2 regions of the Latilactobacillus parafuchuensis genome follow, and region 1 is predicted to be linked to the other one. Evidence: a T-box and tRNA genes for the amino acid it is inferred to sense, from the RefSeq annotation. Region 1 holds a T-box; the other holds one or more tRNA genes.
The links. A T-box is a leader RNA that pairs with one kind of tRNA and senses whether it is charged. The one in region 1 lies ahead of pheS (phenylalanine--tRNA ligase subunit alpha), so its partner is inferred to be a tRNA-Phe.
Positions count from the first base shown of each region.

Region 2: it encodes a tRNA-Phe, which carries the amino acid that the T-box ahead of pheS (phenylalanine--tRNA ligase subunit alpha) is inferred to sense. The anticodon was not compared.

Region 1 covers NZ_CM143875.1:1,638,228-1,649,158, reverse strand. Annotated here, with positions in the region: gene pheS (phenylalanine--tRNA ligase subunit alpha) at 1-906, opposite strand, end outside; T-box leader at 952-1,155, opposite strand; gene ACVPPQ_RS08135 (winged helix-turn-helix transcriptional regulator) at 1,179-1,547, opposite strand; gene ACVPPQ_RS08130 (HD domain-containing protein) at 1,619-2,131, opposite strand; gene ACVPPQ_RS08125 (TrmH family RNA methyltransferase) at 2,246-3,007, opposite strand; gene ACVPPQ_RS08120 (acylphosphatase) at 3,133-3,411, shown strand; gene yidC (membrane protein insertase YidC) at 3,474-4,457, shown strand; gene ACVPPQ_RS08110 (HAMP domain-containing sensor histidine kinase) at 4,509-6,011, opposite strand; gene ACVPPQ_RS08105 (response regulator transcription factor) at 6,011-6,697, opposite strand; gene gndA (NADP-dependent phosphogluconate dehydrogenase) at 6,956-8,377, opposite strand; gene ACVPPQ_RS08095 (DUF177 domain-containing protein) at 8,538-9,098, opposite strand; gene ACVPPQ_RS08090 (nucleotidyltransferase) at 9,098-10,270, opposite strand; gene ACVPPQ_RS08085 (class I SAM-dependent DNA methyltransferase) at 10,279-10,931, opposite strand, start outside.
Region 2 covers NZ_CM143875.1:349,989-360,919, reverse strand. Annotated here, with positions in the region: rRNA gene ACVPPQ_RS02100 (23S ribosomal RNA) at 1-2,166, shown strand, start outside; rRNA gene rrf (5S ribosomal RNA) at 2,257-2,373, shown strand; tRNA gene ACVPPQ_RS02090 (tRNA-Val) at 2,384-2,456, shown strand; tRNA gene ACVPPQ_RS02085 (tRNA-Lys) at 2,459-2,531, shown strand; tRNA gene ACVPPQ_RS02080 (tRNA-Leu) at 2,559-2,642, shown strand; tRNA gene ACVPPQ_RS02075 (tRNA-Thr) at 2,682-2,754, shown strand; tRNA gene ACVPPQ_RS02070 (tRNA-Gly) at 2,762-2,833, shown strand; tRNA gene ACVPPQ_RS02065 (tRNA-Leu) at 2,848-2,933, shown strand; tRNA gene ACVPPQ_RS02060 (tRNA-Arg) at 2,948-3,021, shown strand; tRNA gene ACVPPQ_RS02055 (tRNA-Pro) at 3,027-3,100, shown strand; tRNA gene ACVPPQ_RS02050 (tRNA-Met) at 3,122-3,195, shown strand; tRNA gene ACVPPQ_RS02045 (tRNA-Ile) at 3,212-3,285, shown strand; tRNA gene ACVPPQ_RS02040 (tRNA-Met) at 3,335-3,408, shown strand; tRNA gene ACVPPQ_RS02035 (tRNA-Asp) at 3,412-3,485, shown strand; tRNA gene ACVPPQ_RS02030 (tRNA-Phe) at 3,493-3,565, shown strand; tRNA gene ACVPPQ_RS02025 (tRNA-Gly) at 3,581-3,651, shown strand; tRNA gene ACVPPQ_RS02020 (tRNA-Ile) at 3,658-3,731, shown strand; tRNA gene ACVPPQ_RS02015 (tRNA-Ser) at 3,745-3,832, shown strand; tRNA gene ACVPPQ_RS02010 (tRNA-Glu) at 3,841-3,912, shown strand; tRNA gene ACVPPQ_RS02005 (tRNA-Ser) at 3,944-4,033, shown strand; tRNA gene ACVPPQ_RS02000 (tRNA-Met) at 4,043-4,116, shown strand; tRNA gene ACVPPQ_RS01995 (tRNA-Asp) at 4,120-4,193, shown strand; tRNA gene ACVPPQ_RS01990 (tRNA-Phe) at 4,201-4,273, shown strand; tRNA gene ACVPPQ_RS01985 (tRNA-Tyr) at 4,279-4,359, shown strand; tRNA gene ACVPPQ_RS01980 (tRNA-Trp) at 4,368-4,438, shown strand; tRNA gene ACVPPQ_RS01975 (tRNA-His) at 4,494-4,566, shown strand; tRNA gene ACVPPQ_RS01970 (tRNA-Gln) at 4,574-4,645, shown strand; tRNA gene ACVPPQ_RS01965 (tRNA-Cys) at 4,679-4,749, shown strand; tRNA gene ACVPPQ_RS01960 (tRNA-Leu) at 4,785-4,868, shown strand; gene ACVPPQ_RS01955 (C69 family dipeptidase) at 5,092-6,453, shown strand; gene ACVPPQ_RS01950 (ECF transporter S component) at 6,469-7,074, shown strand; gene ACVPPQ_RS01945 (LysR family transcriptional regulator) at 7,120-8,025, opposite strand; gene ACVPPQ_RS01940 (malolactic enzyme) at 8,157-9,797, shown strand; gene ACVPPQ_RS01935 (AEC family transporter) at 9,834-10,796, shown strand.

The DNA.
Region 1 (10,931 bases):
ACCAGCGGCTTTTAAGACGTTCGGATGGGTCATCCCAGCCCCTAAGACTTCAATCCAGCCGGTTTGTTTGCAGACGTTACAGCCTTGACCATTACAACGGAAACATGAAATATCCACTTCGACAGAGGGTTCCGTAAATGGGAAATAGCTAGGACGGAAACGTAATTGACGATCTTCACCAAAGATGTGGCGAATCGTGTATTCGAGTGTCCCCTTCAAGTCAGCCATCGTAATGTGCTTATCAATCACTTGGCCTTCCATTTGATAAAATTGATGTGAATGGGTCGCATCATCGGTATCGCGACGATAAACCCGACCGGGGCTAATCATGCGAATTGGACCGTTAGCAAAATCATGGCTTTCTAAATCGCGCGCTTCGTTAGGTGACATGTGCGTCCGCATCAACGTATCTTTCGTGATGTAAAACGTGTCTTGCATATCGCGAGCCGGATGATTGGCCGGAATATTGAGCATTTCAAAGTTATGCTTCTCATCTTCAACTTCGTACCCAGCGATGACTTGGTATCCCATCCCAACAAATAAGTCTTCTAAATCATCGATGACTTGGGTTAACACGTGCGGGGTGCCTTTGGTCACTGGTTGACCTGGCAACGTCACGTCCAGTGTTTCATGGGCTAATTGTGCTGACGCCTTCTTAGCTTCTAATTCAGCTTTACGAGCTTCGATGGCTTGCGCTAAATCAACCTTAATTTCATTGGCAAATGCACCAACTTTAGGCCGTTCTTCATTACTAAGATCACGCATCCCCCGTAATACTTCGGTAATCGGACCTTTTTTACCTAATACTTCAACCCGAATTTGATTTAACGCGTCTAGATCAACGACTTTTTGAATCTCTTGCAAACTTTTTTGTTGCAAGGCTTCTAACTGTTCTTTTAATGACATGCTTTGACCTCCTTATTTTTAACAACAAAAAAAGCCCCATCCCTCAAAAGGGACGAAGCTTCGCGGTACCACCCTAGTTTACAGTTATGGTAACTGTACACTCAAAATTGCATAACGGGCAACACCGGACTGATTAGTCAACTCTGAAAGTGAACTTCACCTAACCCCGTTTGAATAACTTCCAGTCAACTGGTTATTCTCCCTGTTAAAACGGCTTAATAGGTTACTCTTTTTCGTCTTTGTTTTAATAATTCTATTTTAGCGTAATTTAATCAATTTCGCAACTCATCTTCTGGGTCACACCACTTATCAGACCACTGGTGGACAGCCGCCATTACGGGTGCTAATTCTTCACCTTTGGCGGTTAAACGGTATTCAATTAATGCCGAATCCGTACTTGTTATTCGGTCAACAACGCCAACCTGTTCGAGTTCCTTTAGTCGTTCGACTAAGACGCGGTCGCTGCATTTTGGGACACTATGCACTAAATTTTTAAACCGTTGAGTTCCGTTTTCTAATAGGACATCTATGATCAGACCATTCCACTTCTTACCTAGAATTGAAAATGTTTTTTCAAATTTAGGACAAAGTTGAAAGGCCTTCTGACAGTCAGAAGTTGCCTTTTCCTTAATCATATCCATTTTTTTCACCTCACACTTATTAATAATAAGTGTACTGAATATTGTTTCAAAAATCAATCTTTTAGCCTAAGCTATTTATTGATTTGTGATGACGCAACTGGTTTAGACCAACGCTTCTTCATCTTTTGCCAAACGGGTGAACAAAATTCAGTAATTGCACAATAATCATCGACCAATGAGACAATGTAACTTTCCCGATAATGCGGTAAACCAACCGTTGCGCCCCACATGTGTTTAACAATGATGTCTTTTTCCAGTGGTGACAACTCAGTTAGCTTCTCCGCATTGCGCAAGGCAATTCGGGGATGCACGTACGCGTGGGTGCCTAAATCAAATTTAGTGTCGCGCCAATCGTAATAGAATAAATCATGCAATAACCCCGCCCGTGCGATTGAACGCGCGTTTAGGTGCCATTTAAGGGCGACTTCGTAGCTCCGGTAAGAGACACTCAAAGAATGTTCCAACCGGTCAGAATGATGATGTTGGGTGTAATTAGCCAACTGTTGCACTTCTGGTTTCTCTAACAAATCGGCAATAATTGCCATGTACGTTTCATCAGTGGACCATTTAGCAGATGTATTCATTCAAAGACTCCTGACATGATTTAAATTAAATTCTGCCCATAGGATAACAGCTTTTACATTAAAAAAGAAGTTAAACGCCTTAAAAAGTTTTGACTATTAGAAAAACTTAACGATTTAGCCTTCGATTAATTTAAACATCAGAATCCCAGCAGCGACTGCCACGTTTAATGATTCGGCATGTCCTGGAATTGGAATGTATAAATTATCATCAGCAGCGAGCAATAGATCAACACTGACACCATTGCCTTCATTGCCTAAAATCAAAGCCAAATTATCAGACTTAGGGACAGCTTGATAGCTAATCGCTGATTGGTTTAATTCAGTGCCGTAAACGGGGACTGATTGATGTTGGAATCGTTTAACCCAGTCCAGTAACTTACCTTGATAAACGGGCAAATGGAAATGGCTACCTTGCATTGACCGTAACAATTTAGGATTATATAAATCAACACTGCCTTCACCTAAGACCACACCAGCAAACCCAGCAGCGTCCGCTGTCCGAATCATCGTGCCAATGTTACCAGGATCTTGAACGGCGTCTAATAAGAGATAACGGCCTTCTAACGTTTCTGGTACGGTATTTTCAACCAGTTCAACGACTGCAAAGATGCCTTGAGGAGCTTTAGTTTCACTTAAATGTTGCGCCACTTCTGGGGCAATTTCAAAGGTTTGATCGTAGAAACCACGTAAAGCCCGTTCTTCAACATATTTATCCGTTGCAAAAATTTGACGAATCGTCGCTTTACTTTGGATGGCTTCTTGCACGAGATGCCAACCTTCTAATAAATAAGTATTTTCCTTACGTTGATTCTTTTTAACCGTTAATTTTTTAGCAGCTTTAATCTTAGCGTTTTGGTTCGATTGAATGTATTCCATAATGTGCTCCAGTCTATTTAGTACCTATTATTATACGCGATTTGCCCCCCAATAGCTATGGGGACCATTCTTATTGGTCGCCAAAATGACCAGAACAGCTTACAATAGTATTTGAGGTGATTGAGATGAAAAAAGCAGTGCAATTAAACGTTTATGGTCGCGTGCAAGGCGTCGGCTTTCGCTGGATGACTAAACTCGTTGCGGACCAACTCGGGATTAAAGGCACCGTTGCCAACCAAGCCGATGGTTCCGTCAAAATTATTGCGATTGGTGAATCCGCTATTTTAACCCAATTTATTGGAGCCGTTAAAGCGTCGCCGAGCCCTAGTGGACACGTTACTAAATTGGTTCAAACCGAGCTAACCGATGTGTCACCGTGTCGTAAATTTTCGGTTGTTGGTTGAAATTCAGCGTTCCTTCCAGTATAGTTACTCTTGTTGAAACTTTACTTGAGAGGGTTAAATTTATGAAAAAAAATAAACGCATTGCAACGCTTGCAATGTTAGCATTGACGATGACGTTCTTCTTGGCTGGCTGTGTGCCCCAAAAGATGAGCGCCCATCCTAAGATTCCAACTGGTTTGATTTACGGGTCATCTTACAAGTACATCGCATTACCTTTACAGCATTTAATGGAAAGCATCGCGAACTTCTTTGGTGGGTTGAACGGCTACGGCTGGGCAATCATCATCATCACCTTCGTGGTCCGGATGATTCTATTACCATTGATGCTCAATCAATCGAATAAGATGACGGAACAACAAGAAAAGACCCGTCGTTTAAAACCGCAATTAGATATTATTCAAGAACAACAAAAAGTCGCCACTTCACCTGAAGAAAAGGCAGAATTAAGCCAATTAATGATGAAAGTTTACAAAGAGAATGGCTCAAGTATGATGCCTAGTCTCGGTTGCTTAACGTTAATCATTCAATTACCAATTTTCTCCGGCTTATACCAAGCGATTCAATATTCACCAGAAATTTCGAGCAGTCATTTCTTGGGCATTGGCTTAGGCCAACCGAACATCATTATTACAATTGTAGCCACCTTATTCTACGTTGGTCAAAGCGCATTGTCACTCGTTGGCATGCCCGCAGAACAAAAGAAACAAATGCAAACAACGGTTCTTATGAGCCCAGCCATTACGTTCTTCATTTCATTATTCGCCCCAGCCGGCTTAGCACTTTACTTCTTGGCTGGTGGGATGATCATGATTATTCAACAAATCCTCACCACTTTCGTCATCATGCCCCGTGTTAAAAAACGGGTTGATGCTGAAATTGCTGAAAATCCAATTGTCACAGTCGTGACCCGCGAAATGTTTAACAAACAAACCGTTAAACCCGCGCAGGCTGCTAGTGAAACAAACGTCAACACTAATGACCATTCATCCACAACGACTGGCCACAAACGTAATTCTGGTAAACAAAACCATAAACCACAAGCTTAAATCAAAAAAACAGGGGTCATCGCTTAATTCAAAGCGATGACCCCTGTTTTTTTAATGGTTTTCTTCTGGTTGTTCAGTCGTTGAAGTTAGTTTTAAGGGAAGTTCAATCCGGAAGACCGAACCATGCCCGACGCTACTTTCTAGCGACACATTGCCTTCATAGCCTTCAACTAATTGTTGCGCGATGGCTAAGCCTAAGCCATTGCCACCCTTCTCGCGACTACGCGCTTTATCGACCCGGTAGAAACGGTGAAAAACCCGTTTCTTATCATCTTCAGAAATCCCTTCGCCGAAATCTTGAACGGCAACCTGCGCGTAACGTTCATCACTAGCAACCGCGATGTGAATTTCTTTGCGAGTCGTTGTATATTTAATCGCATTATCCAATAAAATAATCATAATTTGTTCCAAGTGATTGCGATTGACGTTGACTAACGCCGGTTGATGTAAATCATCGTCTAAAATAAACGTAAAATCAGGATAGAGCATTTCAAAGTTGTGGTAATTCTGTAACACAACTTCACCGACATCGGTGACTTCCGCGGTCCCTTCAGTCACTGCTTGGTCCGCACGCGTCAAATCTAACATCTCTTGAATTAAATTCTTCATGCGCAATATTTCCTGTAACGAAGCCGCTAATGATTCAGCAAGTACTTCTGGATCATCCTTACCCCAACGATTTAATAGTTGGAGATGGCCTTCAATAATCGCGACCGGCGTCCGTAATTCATGCGAGACGTCACTCACAAATTGGTCTTGTTGTTCAAAATAATGTTGAATTCGATTGAGCATCGCATTAAACGCCAAACCTAATTCGGACAATTCATCTTGACTACGTCCTGTTTTCGGAATTCTGACAGCTGAATTCGGTTCTAAATTAATCGTTTCAATCGTCTGTTTCATGACTTCAATCGGTTGTAAAAATTGATTCGCCAATAAATACCCAATCACGACACTAAATAACATCGCGAACAAAACCACGACGACTAATACAATCCGTAATTCATTCATCGCATGATTATAATCGCGTAGATTATTCAGGACTTGGACGTACCCTATCACTTTACCGGAACGGCCCGCTTTAATCGGCCGGATGCCCACTAAGCGCGTTTGCCCAAACGTATTTTGACGTCTCAGTGTATTACTATCGCCCTTTGGAAAAGTCCCAACGGAACCCCGCGAGGCAAAAACCCCATGTTTGTCAGCATTAAAGACTTTAACCGTGATATCTTGTTGGGCTAAACGCATTAAGGCAGTATCTTGATAAATTGATTTAGAGCCCCGTAATTCGGGATCTAACTGATTAGTCACGTATTGGGTCGATAGGGGTTGATCAGCTTGCGCTAGCCGCTGTTGGATTACTAGAACCGTATCATGGACATTGTCGACTTCTTTATTGAGTAAAATATTTGAAATACTACTCGAAATCACAATTGAAAAAATCGCAAAAGTAATAAAGATGGCTAACCCGACGGCAGCTGCCCATTTTACTTTTAGCGATATTTTTCGACCCTTATTAACAACTTCAATGGGTTGGTCTTGTTCGGCGTTCATCAAGAGCGCATCACATAACCCGTACCACGAACCGTTTGGATGTAACTTTGTTCGCCAGCACGATCAATTTTATTTCTTAGATAACGAATATAAACATCAACCACGTTTGTTTCGACGTCCGAATCATAACCCCAAACCTTGCTTAATAGCACATCACGCGCTAAAACAACGTTGACGTTTTCCATTAATGTTAGAAGTAATTCATATTCCCGCTTGGTTAATTCGATGATATCATCACCACGACGCACAACTCGATTTTCTTTTTCGATTGTTAAATCGCGATAAGTCACCGTCGTTTGTTTCGTCGCATTATGTTCGCCTTCAATATCAATTCGGCGCAATAATGCACGTAACCGAGCTAATAATTCTTCAATCGCAAACGGTTTAACGATATAATCATCAGCCCCATGATCAAGGCCAGAAACGCGATCAATCACTGAATCACGCGCAGTCATCATAATAATCGGTGTATTCTTGACTTGGCGCACTCGGCGACAAACCTCTAACCCGTTTAATTCTGGCAACATTAAATCTAATAAAATGGCATCCCATTCTTCACTTAAAGCAGCTTCCAAACCAGTTCGCCCATTAAAATGAACCTCGGTTTCATAACCTTCATGTTTTAGCTCTAATTCTACAAATCGTGCTAAATTCTTTTCATCTTCAATAATTAATATGCGACTCATGTGGTCACTCCCCAGAAACGAAATTTGATGTCTGCCATAAACGCTCATTATAATGAGACCTTTACTCATCATCAATTAATGTTACACAGAATATTCTCTTTATTATTTTAGCATAGATTAGTCTAAATAACTAACTAAACTAGCTAGCCCTAGCTCATTATCTACTTCAGGATACCCCTTAAATTTTAATCAAATTAAACAAGCACCCTAGCCATTTAGTGGCCTAAGATGCTTGTCGAATCGTAACTTAGTGTTACCTTATTGTTCTTGATACCAAGTATAATGGAACGTTCCTTCACGATCAGTTCGTTGATAAGTATGTGCACCAAAATAATCGCGTTGTGCTTGGATTAAATTAGCGGGTAAGACTTCTGAACGATATGAATCAAAGTACGTAATCGCTGCTGTTAAACCAGGTGCTGGGACGCCTTGTTGAATGGCTAAAGCAGCCACATCACGAACGGCGCCTTGATAATTTTTAGTAATGTCTAAGAAATAGTCGTCTAATAATAAATTATTTAAATCAGATTGATGATCAAAGGCATCGGTAATCTTTTGTAAGAAACGCGCACGAATGATACAACCTTCACGCCAAATCTTAGCGATTTCACCATAATTTAATGACCAATCATAATGATCTGAAGCCACCCGCATTTGTTCGAAACCTTGGGCATAACTCATGATTTTACTGAAATAGAGGGCTTGGCGAATCTTTTCAATCATCGCTTTTTGATCGCCACTAAATTTAGCAACCGTTGGGGCTGGTAAAATCTTGCTAGCCGCAACTCGTTCGTCCTTCATCGCTGAAATATAACGCGCATAAACTGATTCAGTAATCAAGGATTGGGGCACACCTAATTCAAGCGCGCTTTGGGAACTCCATTTACCAGTCCCCTTATTGCCAGCTGCATCTAAAATCACGTCAACAATTGGTTTACCAGTTTCTAAATCATCTTTACGGGTCAAAATATCAGCTGTAATTTGCATTAGATAACTATCCAATTCGCCGTGATTCCATTCTTGGAAGACCGCGGCAATTTCTTCAACTGATAAACCGACGACGTTACGGAGTAAGTTGTAACTTTCAGCGATTAATTCCATATCGCCGTATTCAATCCCGTTATGCACCATCTTCACGTAATGACCTGCACCATTCGGGCCGATATAAGTCACACAAGGTTGACCATCTTCAGCTTTAGCTGACATTTGTTCTAGGATTGGGGCAACTAGGTCATAAGCTTCCTTTTGACCGCCTGGCATCATTGAAGGGCCTTCTAAGGCGCCTAATTCACCACCAGAAACACCCATGCCGATAAAGTTAATCCCTGACTTATCCAATTCTTTATTCCGACGGATTGTATCACCGAAGAATGTATTGCCACCATCAATTAAAACATCACCTTTATCCAATAAAGGTAATAATTCAGTGATGACCGCGTCAGTCCCAGCACCGGCTTTGACCATCAAAATAATTCGACGTGGTTTTTCAAGTGTCTTCACAAAATCAGCGATTGTGTAACTAGCGACCAATTTCTTTTCAGCGTGGTCTTGCATGACCGCTTCCGTTTTAGAACCTGTCCGGTTATAAATGGCGACTGTGTAACCGCGACTTTCGATATTTAATGCTAAATTCTTGCCCATAACTGCCATCCCGATGACACCAATTTGTGGTTGACTCATGTAAAAGGCCTCCTAATAATGTTCTAATTTTAATCGTCACCCATTAATTTTCCAGTAACGTGTTTACTCTGATTATGTTAGCAGAATTGGGGCTCAAATAAAAGGATTTTAACCGAAATGGACCGGTCCATTTTAATTTTTGGTACAAAAAAACGCCAGCTTAGTTGGCGTCATCGTTTTTAGCATCTAACATTTCTTTTAACTTCGCTAATTCTGGATTCGGTGCATATTCTTCTTCAGCTTGTTTCTGCGCAAATTCTTCTTCAGAAATCACGGCCCACGCTTCGCCAGCTGGCATCACGTTTTCCTGTTCTTCTTCGGTTGTTAGAATGTGGCTGGGAATATGCAACAAGATATGATCTTCAATCGCATTTTGTAACGTTAATGTTTCGCCTTCCAATGGGAACAACATATCAGCATCGGTAAACCGATCTAAATCTTCATCTTCAGGATCGACATAAATCTCACTAAACTTAAAATCAAGTGGTAATTCAACGGGTAACAAGCTGCGTGTTGAAGGTACCGTTAATTGGCCGACAACGTGAACAACGGCAATAATTGCCCGTTGATCAACGGTTAATTGGCCATCAACTTTAAATTCAGAGACATCGATAATATCGGGTTCTCTTTCTTGCAAGTTCCCCTTTAGTGCGAGCACTTCTTCAAACGGAAGTGGTCGATCGCGGTGTTTTTGTAAAGCTTGGACTGACCATTGTAACATTATTCAACATCCTTTCCCTGATAAAAAAGTGGTTGTCTTGCAAAATTCTGATGCGTATTCGTCAATTGCTCAAAGAGTCGATCGACACGCACTTCTAATCCTAACAAACCAGTCTCGGCCCCCAGCTTCGCCGAAATTTTACTAATTAACGGCCAAGTCAGTTGCTTTTTTAATTGGTGTAGATAGGTTTGCCCGACTTGGTTAAATCCTAACAAACGAACATACGGCTGCTCAAGGGTTTGCTGAATCGCCGTATCTTTAATATTTAAAAGAACGTATAAGCAAACGCGTTGTAACCGCGCATACGTGTACCGTTTGGTCTTTAAAGCTTGCAATAACGCTTCGTAGCTGTCAACTTGGGTGATAACCTTCTTAAAACGGTATTCCAGGCCTTCCGACATCTGGTAGACCTGTCTTAATTCGGCTAACGGCGTACTATTAATCCGGTATTGTAACAATGGCCACAGTTGCGACCACTGGACCCCCTGCTGCGTTGTTAAAGCCGCCATGGTTGTGGCCGGCACGACTGGTTGAACCGTGGTCAAATCAACTGGCGTGTGCGCCAATACTTTGCGAATCGCACTCGCACTCGCGTACACCCCAGTTTGAATCAATTGGTCGGCATGTTGCGCTTGTTGGCGTTCAATCGCTACCAATTGCATCGGTTGTGCTAATCGTGCATTAGCGACCGCATAACTAATGCCTAACAAATGATTCGGCTGATCGATAGAAAGGTTCAACGTTTGTTGATAGAATTCATTTAACTGCGTCGCATACGTCTTTTGATAGTCGACAAAGGCTGCAGACTGCGCCGGTAAAGCCGCAATCTTTTGCCCGATTGTTTGATAATCAAAAGCCGCTTCTTCACTACCAAAGGCCACTGTTTGACACCCCAATTGGGCTAATAAATCAATCGCGCCAGTCGCAAATCGGTCGGCTGGTTGAACGGCACTCGCAAATGGCAACTCGACGACCATATCCGCCCCCGCAGCCAATGCAAGTTGCGCACGCGTCCATTTATCAAGTACTGCCGGTTCGCCCCGTTGCACGTAATTCCCGCTCATACAAACAATCACGACATCCGCCTGTGACGTTTGTCGTGCCTGTTGTAATTGATAACGATGACCGTTGTGCAACGGATTATATTCAGCGATAATCCCCGTAACTTTCATAGCAACTCCTATTTAACGGCGCTAAAGAACCAGCGAACACTATCGGTTTGAACCGCATTTTGACCAAAATCAGCACTGACTTGAACATTTTTGAAACCAACCTGTTCCAAAGTCGTCGTGAAATCAGCCAGCGGATAAGTGCGTTCATGATGTAATTCATTCAATTCTTGATAACCGTCGATTTGGTCATCCCACACAAAGAAACTCAAATCATGTTCAACCGAATGGGGCACTTCGCCCGCATAACTGGTCCACATAAAAGCCGTCTCTTCAGTTTTATCGTTATACATAAAACCTGGGAATAAGTCGTCCATCTGGTGGAGCGAATGGGCGTCAAACAAAAACTGGCCACCAACGTTTAACCGTTGATAAACCTGTTCAAAGACCTGTTTAACATGGTCGAGATCGGGCATATAACAAATTGAATCGTCAAAACACGTGACCGCATCAAACGTCCCAATTTCACCTAAATCCGTCATATCCCCTTGCAATAAGGGCAAAGTCACATCCGCCTCAGTCGCTTTTTCAGACGCAATACTGAGCATCTCTTCGGATAAATCTAACCCAACGACGTCCAACCCCGCTTGCTTGAGTAAAATGGCTAAATCACCAGCCCCACAAGCCAGTTCTAAGACGCTAGCTTGGCCTTGTAGCTGTTCAA
Region 2 (10,931 bases), 970 kb from region 1:
GTGGTAAAACACACTGGAGGACCGAACCCACGTCAGTTGAAAATGGCGGGGATGAGGTGTGGGTAGCGGTGAAATTCCAAACGAACTTGGAGATAGCTGGTTCTCTCCGAAATAGCTTTAGGGCTAGCCTCGGAATATTGGATCATGGAGGTAGAGCACTGTTTGGACTAGGGGCCCGTCTTGGGTTACTGAATTCAGATAAACTCCGAATACCATTGATTTAGTTCCGGGAGTCAGACTGCGAGTGATAAGATCCGTAGTCGAAAGGGAAACAGCCCAGATCACCAGTTAAGGTCCCAAAATTTATGTTAAGTGGAAAAGGATGTGGCGGTGCACAGACAACTAGGATGTTGGCTCAGAAGCAGCCACCATTTAAAGAGTGCGTAATAGCTCACTAGTCGAGTGCCGCTGCGCCGAAAATGTACCGGGGCTAAACATAATACCGAAACTGTGGGTGGACACGTAAGTGTCCGCGGTAGGAGAGCGTTCTAAGGGCAATGAAGCTAGATCGTAAGGACTAGTGGAGCGCTTAGAAGTGAGAATGCCGGCATGAGTAGCGAAAGATCAGTGAGAATCTGATCCACCGTATGACTAAGGTTTCCTGGGGAAGGCTCGTCCTCCCAGGGTTAGTCGGGACCTAAGGCGAGGCCGAGAGGCGTAGTCGATGGCCAACAGGTTGATATTCCTGTACTAGTTTATTTTGTTTGAACGATGGAGGGACGCAGGAAGCTAAGGAAAGCACACGACTGGAAATGTGTGTCCAAGCAACGAGTCTTGAGTTGAGTGAAATGCTTGATTCTTTAAGGACAAGTTGTGATGGGGAGCGAAATTAAGTAGCGAAGTTCCTGATGTTACACTGCCGAGAAAAGCTTCTAGTGAGAAATAAACTACCCGTACCGTAAACCGACACAGGTGGTCGAGGAGAATATCCTAAGGTGAGCGAGTGAACTCTCGTTAAGGAACTCGGCAAAATGACCCCGTAACTTCGGGAGAAGGGGTGCTGACCGTCAGGTCAGCCGCAGTGAATAGGCCCAAACAACTGTTTATCAAAAACACAGGTCTCTGCAAAATCGTAAGATGACGTATAGGGGCTGACGCCTGCCCGGTGCTGGAAGGTTAAGAGGATGAGTTAGCGCAAGCGAAGCCCAGAATTGAAGCCCCAGTAAACGGCGGCCGTAACTATAACGGTCCTAAGGTAGCGAAATTCCTTGTCGGGTAAGTTCCGACCCGCACGAAAGGCGTAATGATTTGGGCACTGTCTCAACGAGAGACTCGGTGAAATTATAATACCCGTGAAGATGCGGGTTACCCGCGACAGGACGGAAAGACCCCATGGAGCTTTACTGTAGCTTGATATTGAGTGTTTGTATAGTTTGTACAGGATAGGTAGGAGCCGTAGAGATCGGAACGCTAGTTTCGATGGAGGCGTTGGTGGGATACTACCCCAACTGTATGACCACTCTAACCCGCGTCACTTAGCGTGACGGGAGACAGTGTCAGGTGGGCAGTTTGACTGGGGCGGTCGCCTCCTAAAGTGTAACGGAGGCGCTCAAAGGTTCTCTCAGAATGGTTGGAAATCATTCGTAGAGTGTAAAGGTATAAGAGAGCTTGACTGTGAGATTGACAAATCGAGCAGGGACGAAAGTCGGACTTAGTGATCCGGTGGTTCCGTATGGAAGGGCCATCGCTCAACGGATAAAAGCTACCCTGGGGATAACAGGCTTATCTCCCCCAAGAGTCCACATCGACGGGGAGGTTTGGCACCTCGATGTCGGCTCATCGCATCCTGGGGCTGTAGTCGGTCCCAAGGGTTGGGCTGTTCGCCCATTAAAGCGGTACGCGAGCTGGGTTCAGAACGTCGTGAGACAGTTCGGTCCCTATCCGTCGCGGGCGCAGGAAATTTGAGAGGAGCTGTCCTTAGTACGAGAGGACCGGGATGGACATACCTCTGGTGTACCAGTTGTTCCGCCAGGAGCATCGCTGGGTAGCTATGTATGGAAGGGATAAACGCTGAAAGCATCTAAGTGTGAAGCCCCCCTCGAGATGAGATTTCCCATTCCTTTATGGAAGTAAGACCCCTGAAAGATGATCAGGTAGATAGGCTAGGAGTGGAAGTACAGCGATGTATGGAGCGGACTAGTACTAATCGGTCGAGGACTTAACCAAAGGTGCAATGTTTTAGGCTTTTGAGATGATATTACTTATTATGCAGTTTTGAGAGAACGAAGTTCTTCTCAGTGCGAATAGCACAAATAGTGTGGTGGCGATAGCAAGAAGGATACACCTGTTCCCATGTCGAACACAGAAGTTAAGCTTCTTAGCGCCGATAGTAGTTGGTGGGAAACTACCTGCGAGGATAGGACGTTGCCACGCTATATTTGATGGAGGTTTAGCTCAGCTGGGAGAGCATCTGCCTTACAAGCAGAGGGTCACAGGTTCGAGCCCTGTAACCTCCATTGAGTCGTTAGCTCAGTTGGTAGAGCATCTGACTTTTAATCAGAGGGTCGACAGTTCGAGCCTGTCACGACTCATCGGCCAAAGTTACACGCCAAGAAAATGCGGGTGTGGCGGAATTGGCAGACGCGCTAGATTTAGGTTCTAGTGTCTATATAGACGTGGGGGTTCAAGTCCCTTCACCCGCATACAATTGAATAGTTTTTTTAATGAAAGCAATTTTTTTTGCCGACTTAGCTCAGTTGGTAGAGCATCTGATTTGTAATCAGAGGGTCGGGCGTTCGAATCGTCTAGTCGGCATTAAGATGCGGAAGTAGTTCAGTGGTAGAACATCACCTTGCCATGGTGGGGGTCGCGAGTTCGAATCTCGTCTTCCGCTTTCATTATGATATCGCCGGGGTGGCGGAACTGGCAGACGCACAGGACTTAAAATCCTGCGGTAGGTGACTACCGTACCGGTTCGATTCCGGTCCTCGGCATCATAATGAAAAATGCACCCATAGCGCAACTGGATAGAGTGTCTGACTACGAATCAGAAGGTTGTAGGTTCGACTCCTACTGGGTGCATAGAACGGGAAATAGCTCAGCTTGGTAGAGCACCTGGTTTGGGACCAGGGGGTCGCAGGTTCGAATCCTGTTTTCCCGATTGCAACAATATATATTTTTTGGCGGTGTAGCTCAGCTGGCTAGAGCGTCCGGTTCATACCCGGGAGGTCGGGGGTTCGATCCCCTTCGCCGCTATTGTTTTAAAGTGCTTGGACCTTTAGCTCAGTTGGTTAGAGCAGACGGCTCATAACCGTCCGGTCGTAGGTTCGAGTCCTACAAGGTCCATCATCACATTTGGTGAGATTTTGTAGTTGTATTATCTTATATATATTATCGCGGGATGGAGCAGTCTGGTAGCTCGTCGGGCTCATAACCCGAAGGTCGTAGGTTCAAACCCTACTCCCGCAATTTGGTCGCATGGTCTAGCTGGTTAGGACGCCTGCCTGTCACGCAGGAGATCACGGGTTCGAGTCCCGTTGTGACCGTTTAAATGGCTCAGTAGCTCAGTTGGTAGAGCAATGGATTGAAGCTCCATGTGTCGGCAGTTCGATTCTGTCCTGCGCCATATCATCATGAATATGCGGGTGTAGTTTAGTGGTAAAACCACAGCCTTCCAAGCTGTTGTCGCGAGTCCGATTCTCGTCACCCGCTTTTCATGGGCCTATAGCTCAGCTGGTTAGAGCGCACGCCTGATAAGCGTGAGGTCGATGGTTCGAGTCCATTTAGGCCCATTATCTAAATATTGGAGAAGTACTCAAGTGGCTGAAGAGGCGCCCCTGCTAAGGGTGTAGGTCGGGAAACTGGCGCGAGGGTTCAAATCCCTCCTTCTCCGTTTTGTATGGCCCGTTGGTCAAGTGGTTAAGACACCGCCCTTTCACGGCGGTATCATGGGTTCAAATCCCGTACGGGTCATTGTAACAGGTATTACTTTTTTATAGCTTATGGAGAATTACCCAAGTCTGGCTGAAGGGAACGGTCTTGAAAACCGTCAGGTGGGTCAAACCACGCGAGAGTTCGAATCTCTCATTCTCCTTTATATTATCGCGGGATGGAGCAGTCTGGTAGCTCGTCGGGCTCATAACCCGAAGGTCGTAGGTTCAAACCCTACTCCCGCAATTTGGTCGCATGGTCTAGCTGGTTAGGACGCCTGCCTGTCACGCAGGAGATCACGGGTTCGAGTCCCGTTGTGACCGTTTAAATGGCTCAGTAGCTCAGTTGGTAGAGCAATGGATTGAAGCTCCATGTGTCGGCAGTTCGATTCTGTCCTGCGCCATTTATGGAGGAGTAGCGAAGAGGCTAAACGCGGCGGACTGTAAATCCGCTCCTTCGGGTTCGGTGGTTCGAATCCACTCTCCTCCATTTTTTATAGGGATATAGTTTAAAGGTAGAACTACGGTCTCCAAAACCGTCAGTGTGGGTTCAATTCCTACTATCCCTGTTTATATGATATCTTGCATGAATATGCAGAATATGGTATAATATTACATGTTATGGCGGTATTGGTGAAGTGGTTAACACATCGGTTTGTGGATCCGACACACATGGGTTCGATTCCCATATACCGCCCTTTCATTGGGCTATGGCCAAGCGGTAAGGCAACAGGTTTTGATCCTGTCATGCGCTGGTTCGAATCCAGCTAGCCCAATTTTTTAATTTAGAACAGGATTTGTTCTTGTATGGCGGTATAGCCAAGTGGTAAGGCAGAGGTCTGCAAAACCTTCATCACCGGTTCAAATCCGGTTACCGCCTTTGCGTTTAGGCGCTAACTAAATGTTCATCAATATGCCGGTGTGGCGGAATTGGCAGACGCGCGGGATTCAAAATCCCGTTTCCTCACGGAAGTATCGGTTCGACCCCGATCACCGGTATTAATTATTATAACGGTAACTCAGTAATCATAAAGATTACTGAGTTTTTTTGTGGTTTCTAACTAAAATTGAATATATATACATAATATAATGGCATCATGGGCTATAATGACTTTAATGTGCAAAAACATTCAAGAATAAGTATAACAAATTTGGGTTTCCGTGTTAGAATAGTGCTTATACACGAACAATCTTTTTGGTCGGATGATAAGGAGTGGTATCGATGAAGAAAAAAATGAGTTCTTGCACAACGGTATTAGTCGGGAAAAAGGCATCATATGATGGTTCAACGATGATTGCGCGTAATGAGGATGGCTACGGGCGACCTAATCCGCAGAAGTTTGTGGTAGTTCAACCTGAGGCACAACCGGCAGTCTTTCGGTCAGAAGCGAGTGGTGTTGAGGTTCCTTTACCAACTTCATCATTACGATGTACATTAACACCGGACGTTGATCCAGCCTATGGCATCTGGGGTGGTTCTGGGATTAACAGCCAAAATGTCGCCATGACAGCTTGTGAGACGATTACGACTAATCCGGAAATTCTGGCAATTGATCCGTTTGTAGATGAGGGGATTGGCGAAGCTGACTTTTTAAGCATTACATTACCATATTGTCAGACTGCGCGCGAAGGGGTTAGTCGGTTAGGACAGCTATTAGAGACTTATGGGACCTATGAACCGAATGGGATTGCCTTTGCCGATCACGACGAGGTGTGGTATCTTGAAACGATTGGGGGCCATCATTGGGCCGCGATTCGGATTCCTGATGATGCGTATGTGATTGCACCGAATCGTTTTAACATTGATTACTTTGATTTTGAATCAGGGGATACGTTATTTGCTGCCGATTTACCCGCGATGATTGATCAGTTCCATTTGAATCCAGACAGCGACCAAGTTAATCTACGTCATATTTTTGGGAGTGCAACTGAAAAAGATTGTGCCTATAATAATCCGCGGGCATGGTACATCCAACAACACTTCAGTCTTAACCCTAGTGGACAGCCGACAGATCAGGATTTGCCATTTATCTGTCAGCCGAATAAGCAATTAACGATTGCCGACGTTAAATGGATGTTAAGTGCTCATTATCAAAACACGCCGTTTGATCCGTACGGTCAGGGGACGCCAGAAGAACAGCACCGTTACCGGCCAATTGGGTTGAATCGGAATGAAGAAGTCCATATTTTGCAGATTCGAAACGATGTGCCGGCTGAATTAGCGGGTATTCATTGGTTGGCGTATGGACCGAATCCGTTTAATGGCTTGGTACCATTTTATGCGGCGGTTGATCAGACGCCAACGGTTTATCGGCAAACGACAGTTGATTTTGATCCGAATAATATTTATTGGCTAAGCCGGTTAGTCGCCGTGTTAGGGGATACTAACTATAATCATTATCGGGAATTAACGACTAACTTTGAAGCTGATTTATTGGCACAATGTCGCCAACAACAAATTAATTTTGAACAAAAGCAGGTTCTTGCTTCCGCTGACTTAGCCCTTTATAATGAAACAGTAGCACAATTAGCTTTTAAGTTGACCAATCAATTATTAGGACAGATGGTGGCTTTGGGGCGTTAAATACTGGAGACTAGTATGCAACCACGTTTTCTAAACACCTATCGCATGAGTATCCTGGCGATATTAACAGCATTATTATTGATTCAAGGTTTCGTCCCGATGGTCGGGAATTTAACGTTGATTCCGGGGCTGCCGGCCATTACGACGATTCATTTAACGGTCATTATCGGTGCGATTATCCTGGGACCACGAGATGGTGCGATTTTAGGTACAATTTGGGGAATCACCTCACTAATTCGGGCCTATGTGATGCCGACCGATCCGTTAGCAATTCTGATTTTTCGTAATCCAATCATTGCGATTTTACCGCGGTTATTGGTCGGACTGATTGCGGGCAGCTTAGCGGTCAAATTACCTAAGGCGCCGACTAAAAAGACGCTTACCATGAGTCTGATCGCCATCATCAGTACGATGGTCAATACCGTCTTAGTAATTGGTTTGACGTGGTTGTTCTATCAACACCAAGCAGCCGGATTGTACCACACATCGGCCAATCAGTTAATCTGGGTGATGTTATCAGCCTTTACGATCAATGCGACGTTGGAAATTATCGCTGCGGCGATTCTAGTGCCCGCCATCGCAACCCCGTTATTAAGATTCAAACGAACGACTTCAAAATAAAAACTAGCCTAAGGCGGACAATTGTCTGCCTTTAGGCTAGTTTTTTTAGTGGGTTGAATCGAGGCGGTAGTCCCGCGCGATTTGAATGAAACTGTCTAATAAAGCTTGTTGGGTTTCAGAGAAACGCTGGCTTTTCCGGTAGGCCAATGAGATGTAGAAGGTTGGCTGTGGTTCATCAGTTAAATCGAGGCTAACGAGGTCATCGGCGGTGGTGACCCCGGTTTCGGTTAGAAAGCCAATCCCAGCACCCGCATGGACCATACTTTTAAGAATACTGGCATCAGACGTTCGATAAACGACCTTGGGGTGAATCCGATTGACTTTGGAAAGGGCTTTGAAGACGTGTGGATGGACAAAACCTTCAGCGAGCATGATGAATTGTTGATCCTTGAGTTCGGCAAATCCGATTTGTCGGCGGTCAGCCAACGGTGAATTCGGACTGACGATAATCTTAAAGCGGTGTTGTTCGATAATGTCCGCTTGAATGGTATCCGTACTAAGTGGGCTCGCCGATCCAAGTAAAGCCGCATCAATCCGACCGGCTTCCAAATCCGCCAATAATTCTGAAGAACCGGCTTCAATCGTTTCGAATTGATTAATAACCCCCGTTTGAACGAGTTTGGGGGCTAATTTTGAGAAATAGTATGTGCCAATAATCGGGGGTAAGCCGAATTTAAGTTTAGTCGCCGCAATTCGAGCCATATCTTTATCAGTTAAGGCGATTTCCTTGAGGATCGTTTGGGCGTGTCGATAGAGCTGTTCACCACTGGGTGTGATGATAATCCCTTGGTGTGATTGATCGCGGACAATCAGCTCAGTCTCAAATTCCGCCTCAAGTCGTTTAATGGCATAAGTAATCGTTGGTTGACTCACCGAAAAATGATTAGCGACCGCTGTAAAATTTTTTAAATTAATTAATTGCGTAAAATAGTCTAAATCTTTAATTTTCATGAAAAGCTCCTAGTATCATTGACTTTTAACCGGTCATATAAATCTATTTTATCATAGATCGAGGTTTTGACTATCAAATATGGGCTGCTCTATACTAAGCAATATTAACAAAGACAAAGGGGATTTTTGATATGAAGGAAACCGCACAACAAATTTTAAATGACCCATTTTTAAACAAAGGCACGGCTTTTACTAAGGCAGAACGCGCCCAATTTGGTTTAACGGGGATGTTACCACCCCACGTTCAAACATTGGCTGATCAAGTTAAACAAGCTTACGCCCAATATCAAACTAAAATGACTATGTTAGAACAACGCATTTTCCTGATGACTTTATTTAACGAAAATCGGATTTTATTCTACAAACTATTCAGTCAACACGTTGCTGAATTCATGCCAGTCGTTTACGATCCAACGATTGCCGATACAATTGAAAACTACAGTGCGTTATACGTGAACCCACAAAATGCGGCTTTCTTATCCATCGACGACCCAGATTCAATGAAGACGACTTTAACGAACGCTGCTGATGGGCGTGAAATTAAGTTAATCGTTGTGACGGATGGTGAAGGAATCTTGGGCATTGGCGACTGGGGGACACAAGGTGTGGATATCTCAGTTGGAAAGTTGATGGTTTATACGGCCGCTGCAGGGATTGATCCTAGCCAAGTTTTACCCGTTGTTTTAGACGCTGGGACCAACCGCGATAGTTTACTGAATGATGACCTTTATTTAGGTAATCGTCATGAACGGGTTCGTGGGGATCGTTATTATGCTTTCGTAGATCAATTCGTCCAAACTGCTGAAGCATTATTCCCTAATCTGTATTTACATTTTGAAGATTTTGGTCGGAGCAATGCGGCTAACCTCTTAAACAAATATAAGGATCAAATCGTGACTTTCAACGATGACATTCAAGGGACTGGGATTATCACATTAGCCGGGATTATGGGTGCGCTAAATATTTCAGGGGCTAAGATGACCAATCAAGTTTATATGAGTTTTGGTGCTGGGACCGCTGGTGCCGGGATTACACATCGGATTTTTGAAGAAATGCAACAAGCTGGTTTGTCAGAAGCCGAAGCACGTAGCCGTTTTTACATGGTTGATAAACAAGGGTTGTTGTTTGATGACGATCCAGAATTAACACCTGAACAAAAACCATTTGCCCGTAAACGCAGTGAATTCGCGAATGCTGCTGAATTAACGACATTAGAAGCGGCTGTTAAAGCGATCCACCCAACTATTTTAGTGGGGACTTCAACGCAACCAGGGGCTTTCACTGAAAACATTGTCAAAGAAATGGCCGCCCATACTGAACGGCCAATTATCTTCCCATTGTCTAATCCCACTAAGTTAGCTGAAGCGACTGCGGAAGATTTGATTAAATGGACTGACGGTCAAGCACTAGTAGCGACTGGGATTCCGGCTGCACCAGTTGACTATCAAGGTGTCACATATGAAATTGGTCAAGCGAACAACGCGTTAGTTTACCCCGGTTTAGGTTTAGGCACGATCGCATCAACCGCGAAAGTTTTAAATGATGAAATGATTAGTGCCGCTGCCCATTCATTGGGTGGGATTGTAGATCCAACTGAAGCAGGGGCTGCTGTCTTGCCACCAGTGACTAAACTAGATATTTTCTCACAAACGGTTGCGAACGCTGTTGCCGAAAGTGCAATGGCACAAGGCATCAACAAAGAACCAATTGCGGATATTAAACAAGCCGTTGCTGATTTAAAATGGGTACCAGAATACAAAACGGTTCAGTAAATTTGGGCATAAATAATCAATAGGAGTGTGAAAGAGTTGGACGCATTTTTAACATCTTTATCAAGCGTGATCGAAATTGTGGTCGTGATCGCATTGGGGTTCTGGTTACGGAGTTCGAAGAAATTTGATGACAATTTTAAGGGTAGCATTTCATTTTTAATTATGAACGTCGCGTTACCGTTATCGATTTTCGTTTCGGTTTTGGATAACTTAACCCGTGAAAAATTAGTCGGTTTATCCGGCGGTTTAATCTATGTCTTAATCAGTTTTGCTTTAGGTTACTTAGTCGCATGGCTTTTAACCAAAATCTTCCGGATTCGTCCGGGCCGGCGGGGAACGTTTATCAATATGTTTGTTAATGCCAATACAATCTTTATTGGATTACCATTGAACCTCGCTTTGTTTGGCGATAAGAGTTTACCTTATTTCTTGATTTATTACGTGGCCAATACGGTTTCAACTTGGGCGATTGGGGTCTTCTTCATTTCAAGTGATGATCCTACTAAAGAAAAGGGCGCTGCTAAAGGCAAGTTTAACTGGCGTAAATTATTACCCGCACCCCTCATTGGCTTCCTAGCAGCCTTAATCTATCTATTAACCGGTCTGCCATTACCAAACTTGGTTGATAAAACATTCTCAATGGTAGGTGGCATTGTGACACCCATGTCATTAATCTACATTGGGATTATCTTGGCTGACGCTGGGTTGAAGTCGATTCACTTCGACCGCGATACAGTGCTCGCTTTATTGGGGCGCTTTGTCGTGGCGCCAGCCATTATGATGGGCATCATGCTCTTCTTCAAGAATACGGCGACAATCCCGACGGTTGAACAAAGTACATTAATCATTCAAGCCGCAACACCAGGATTAGCCGTCTTACCAATTCTTGTGGGTCAAGCGCATGGCGATGTTGAATACGCGACCAATGTGGTGACGACCAGTACAGTTCTATTCGTAGTCGTCGTGCCAATCTTGATGCAAATTATCCAACATATCTAATTAATTATTATGAAAAGACGTTGGCCAATCGACAACGTCTTTTTTGTGCAATAAAAGAATAGTGGATACAGTAATTTTGCGGATGAATATTTCCCGGGTTACTTTAACGATTAATCAGGTTGAATGAGCATAATC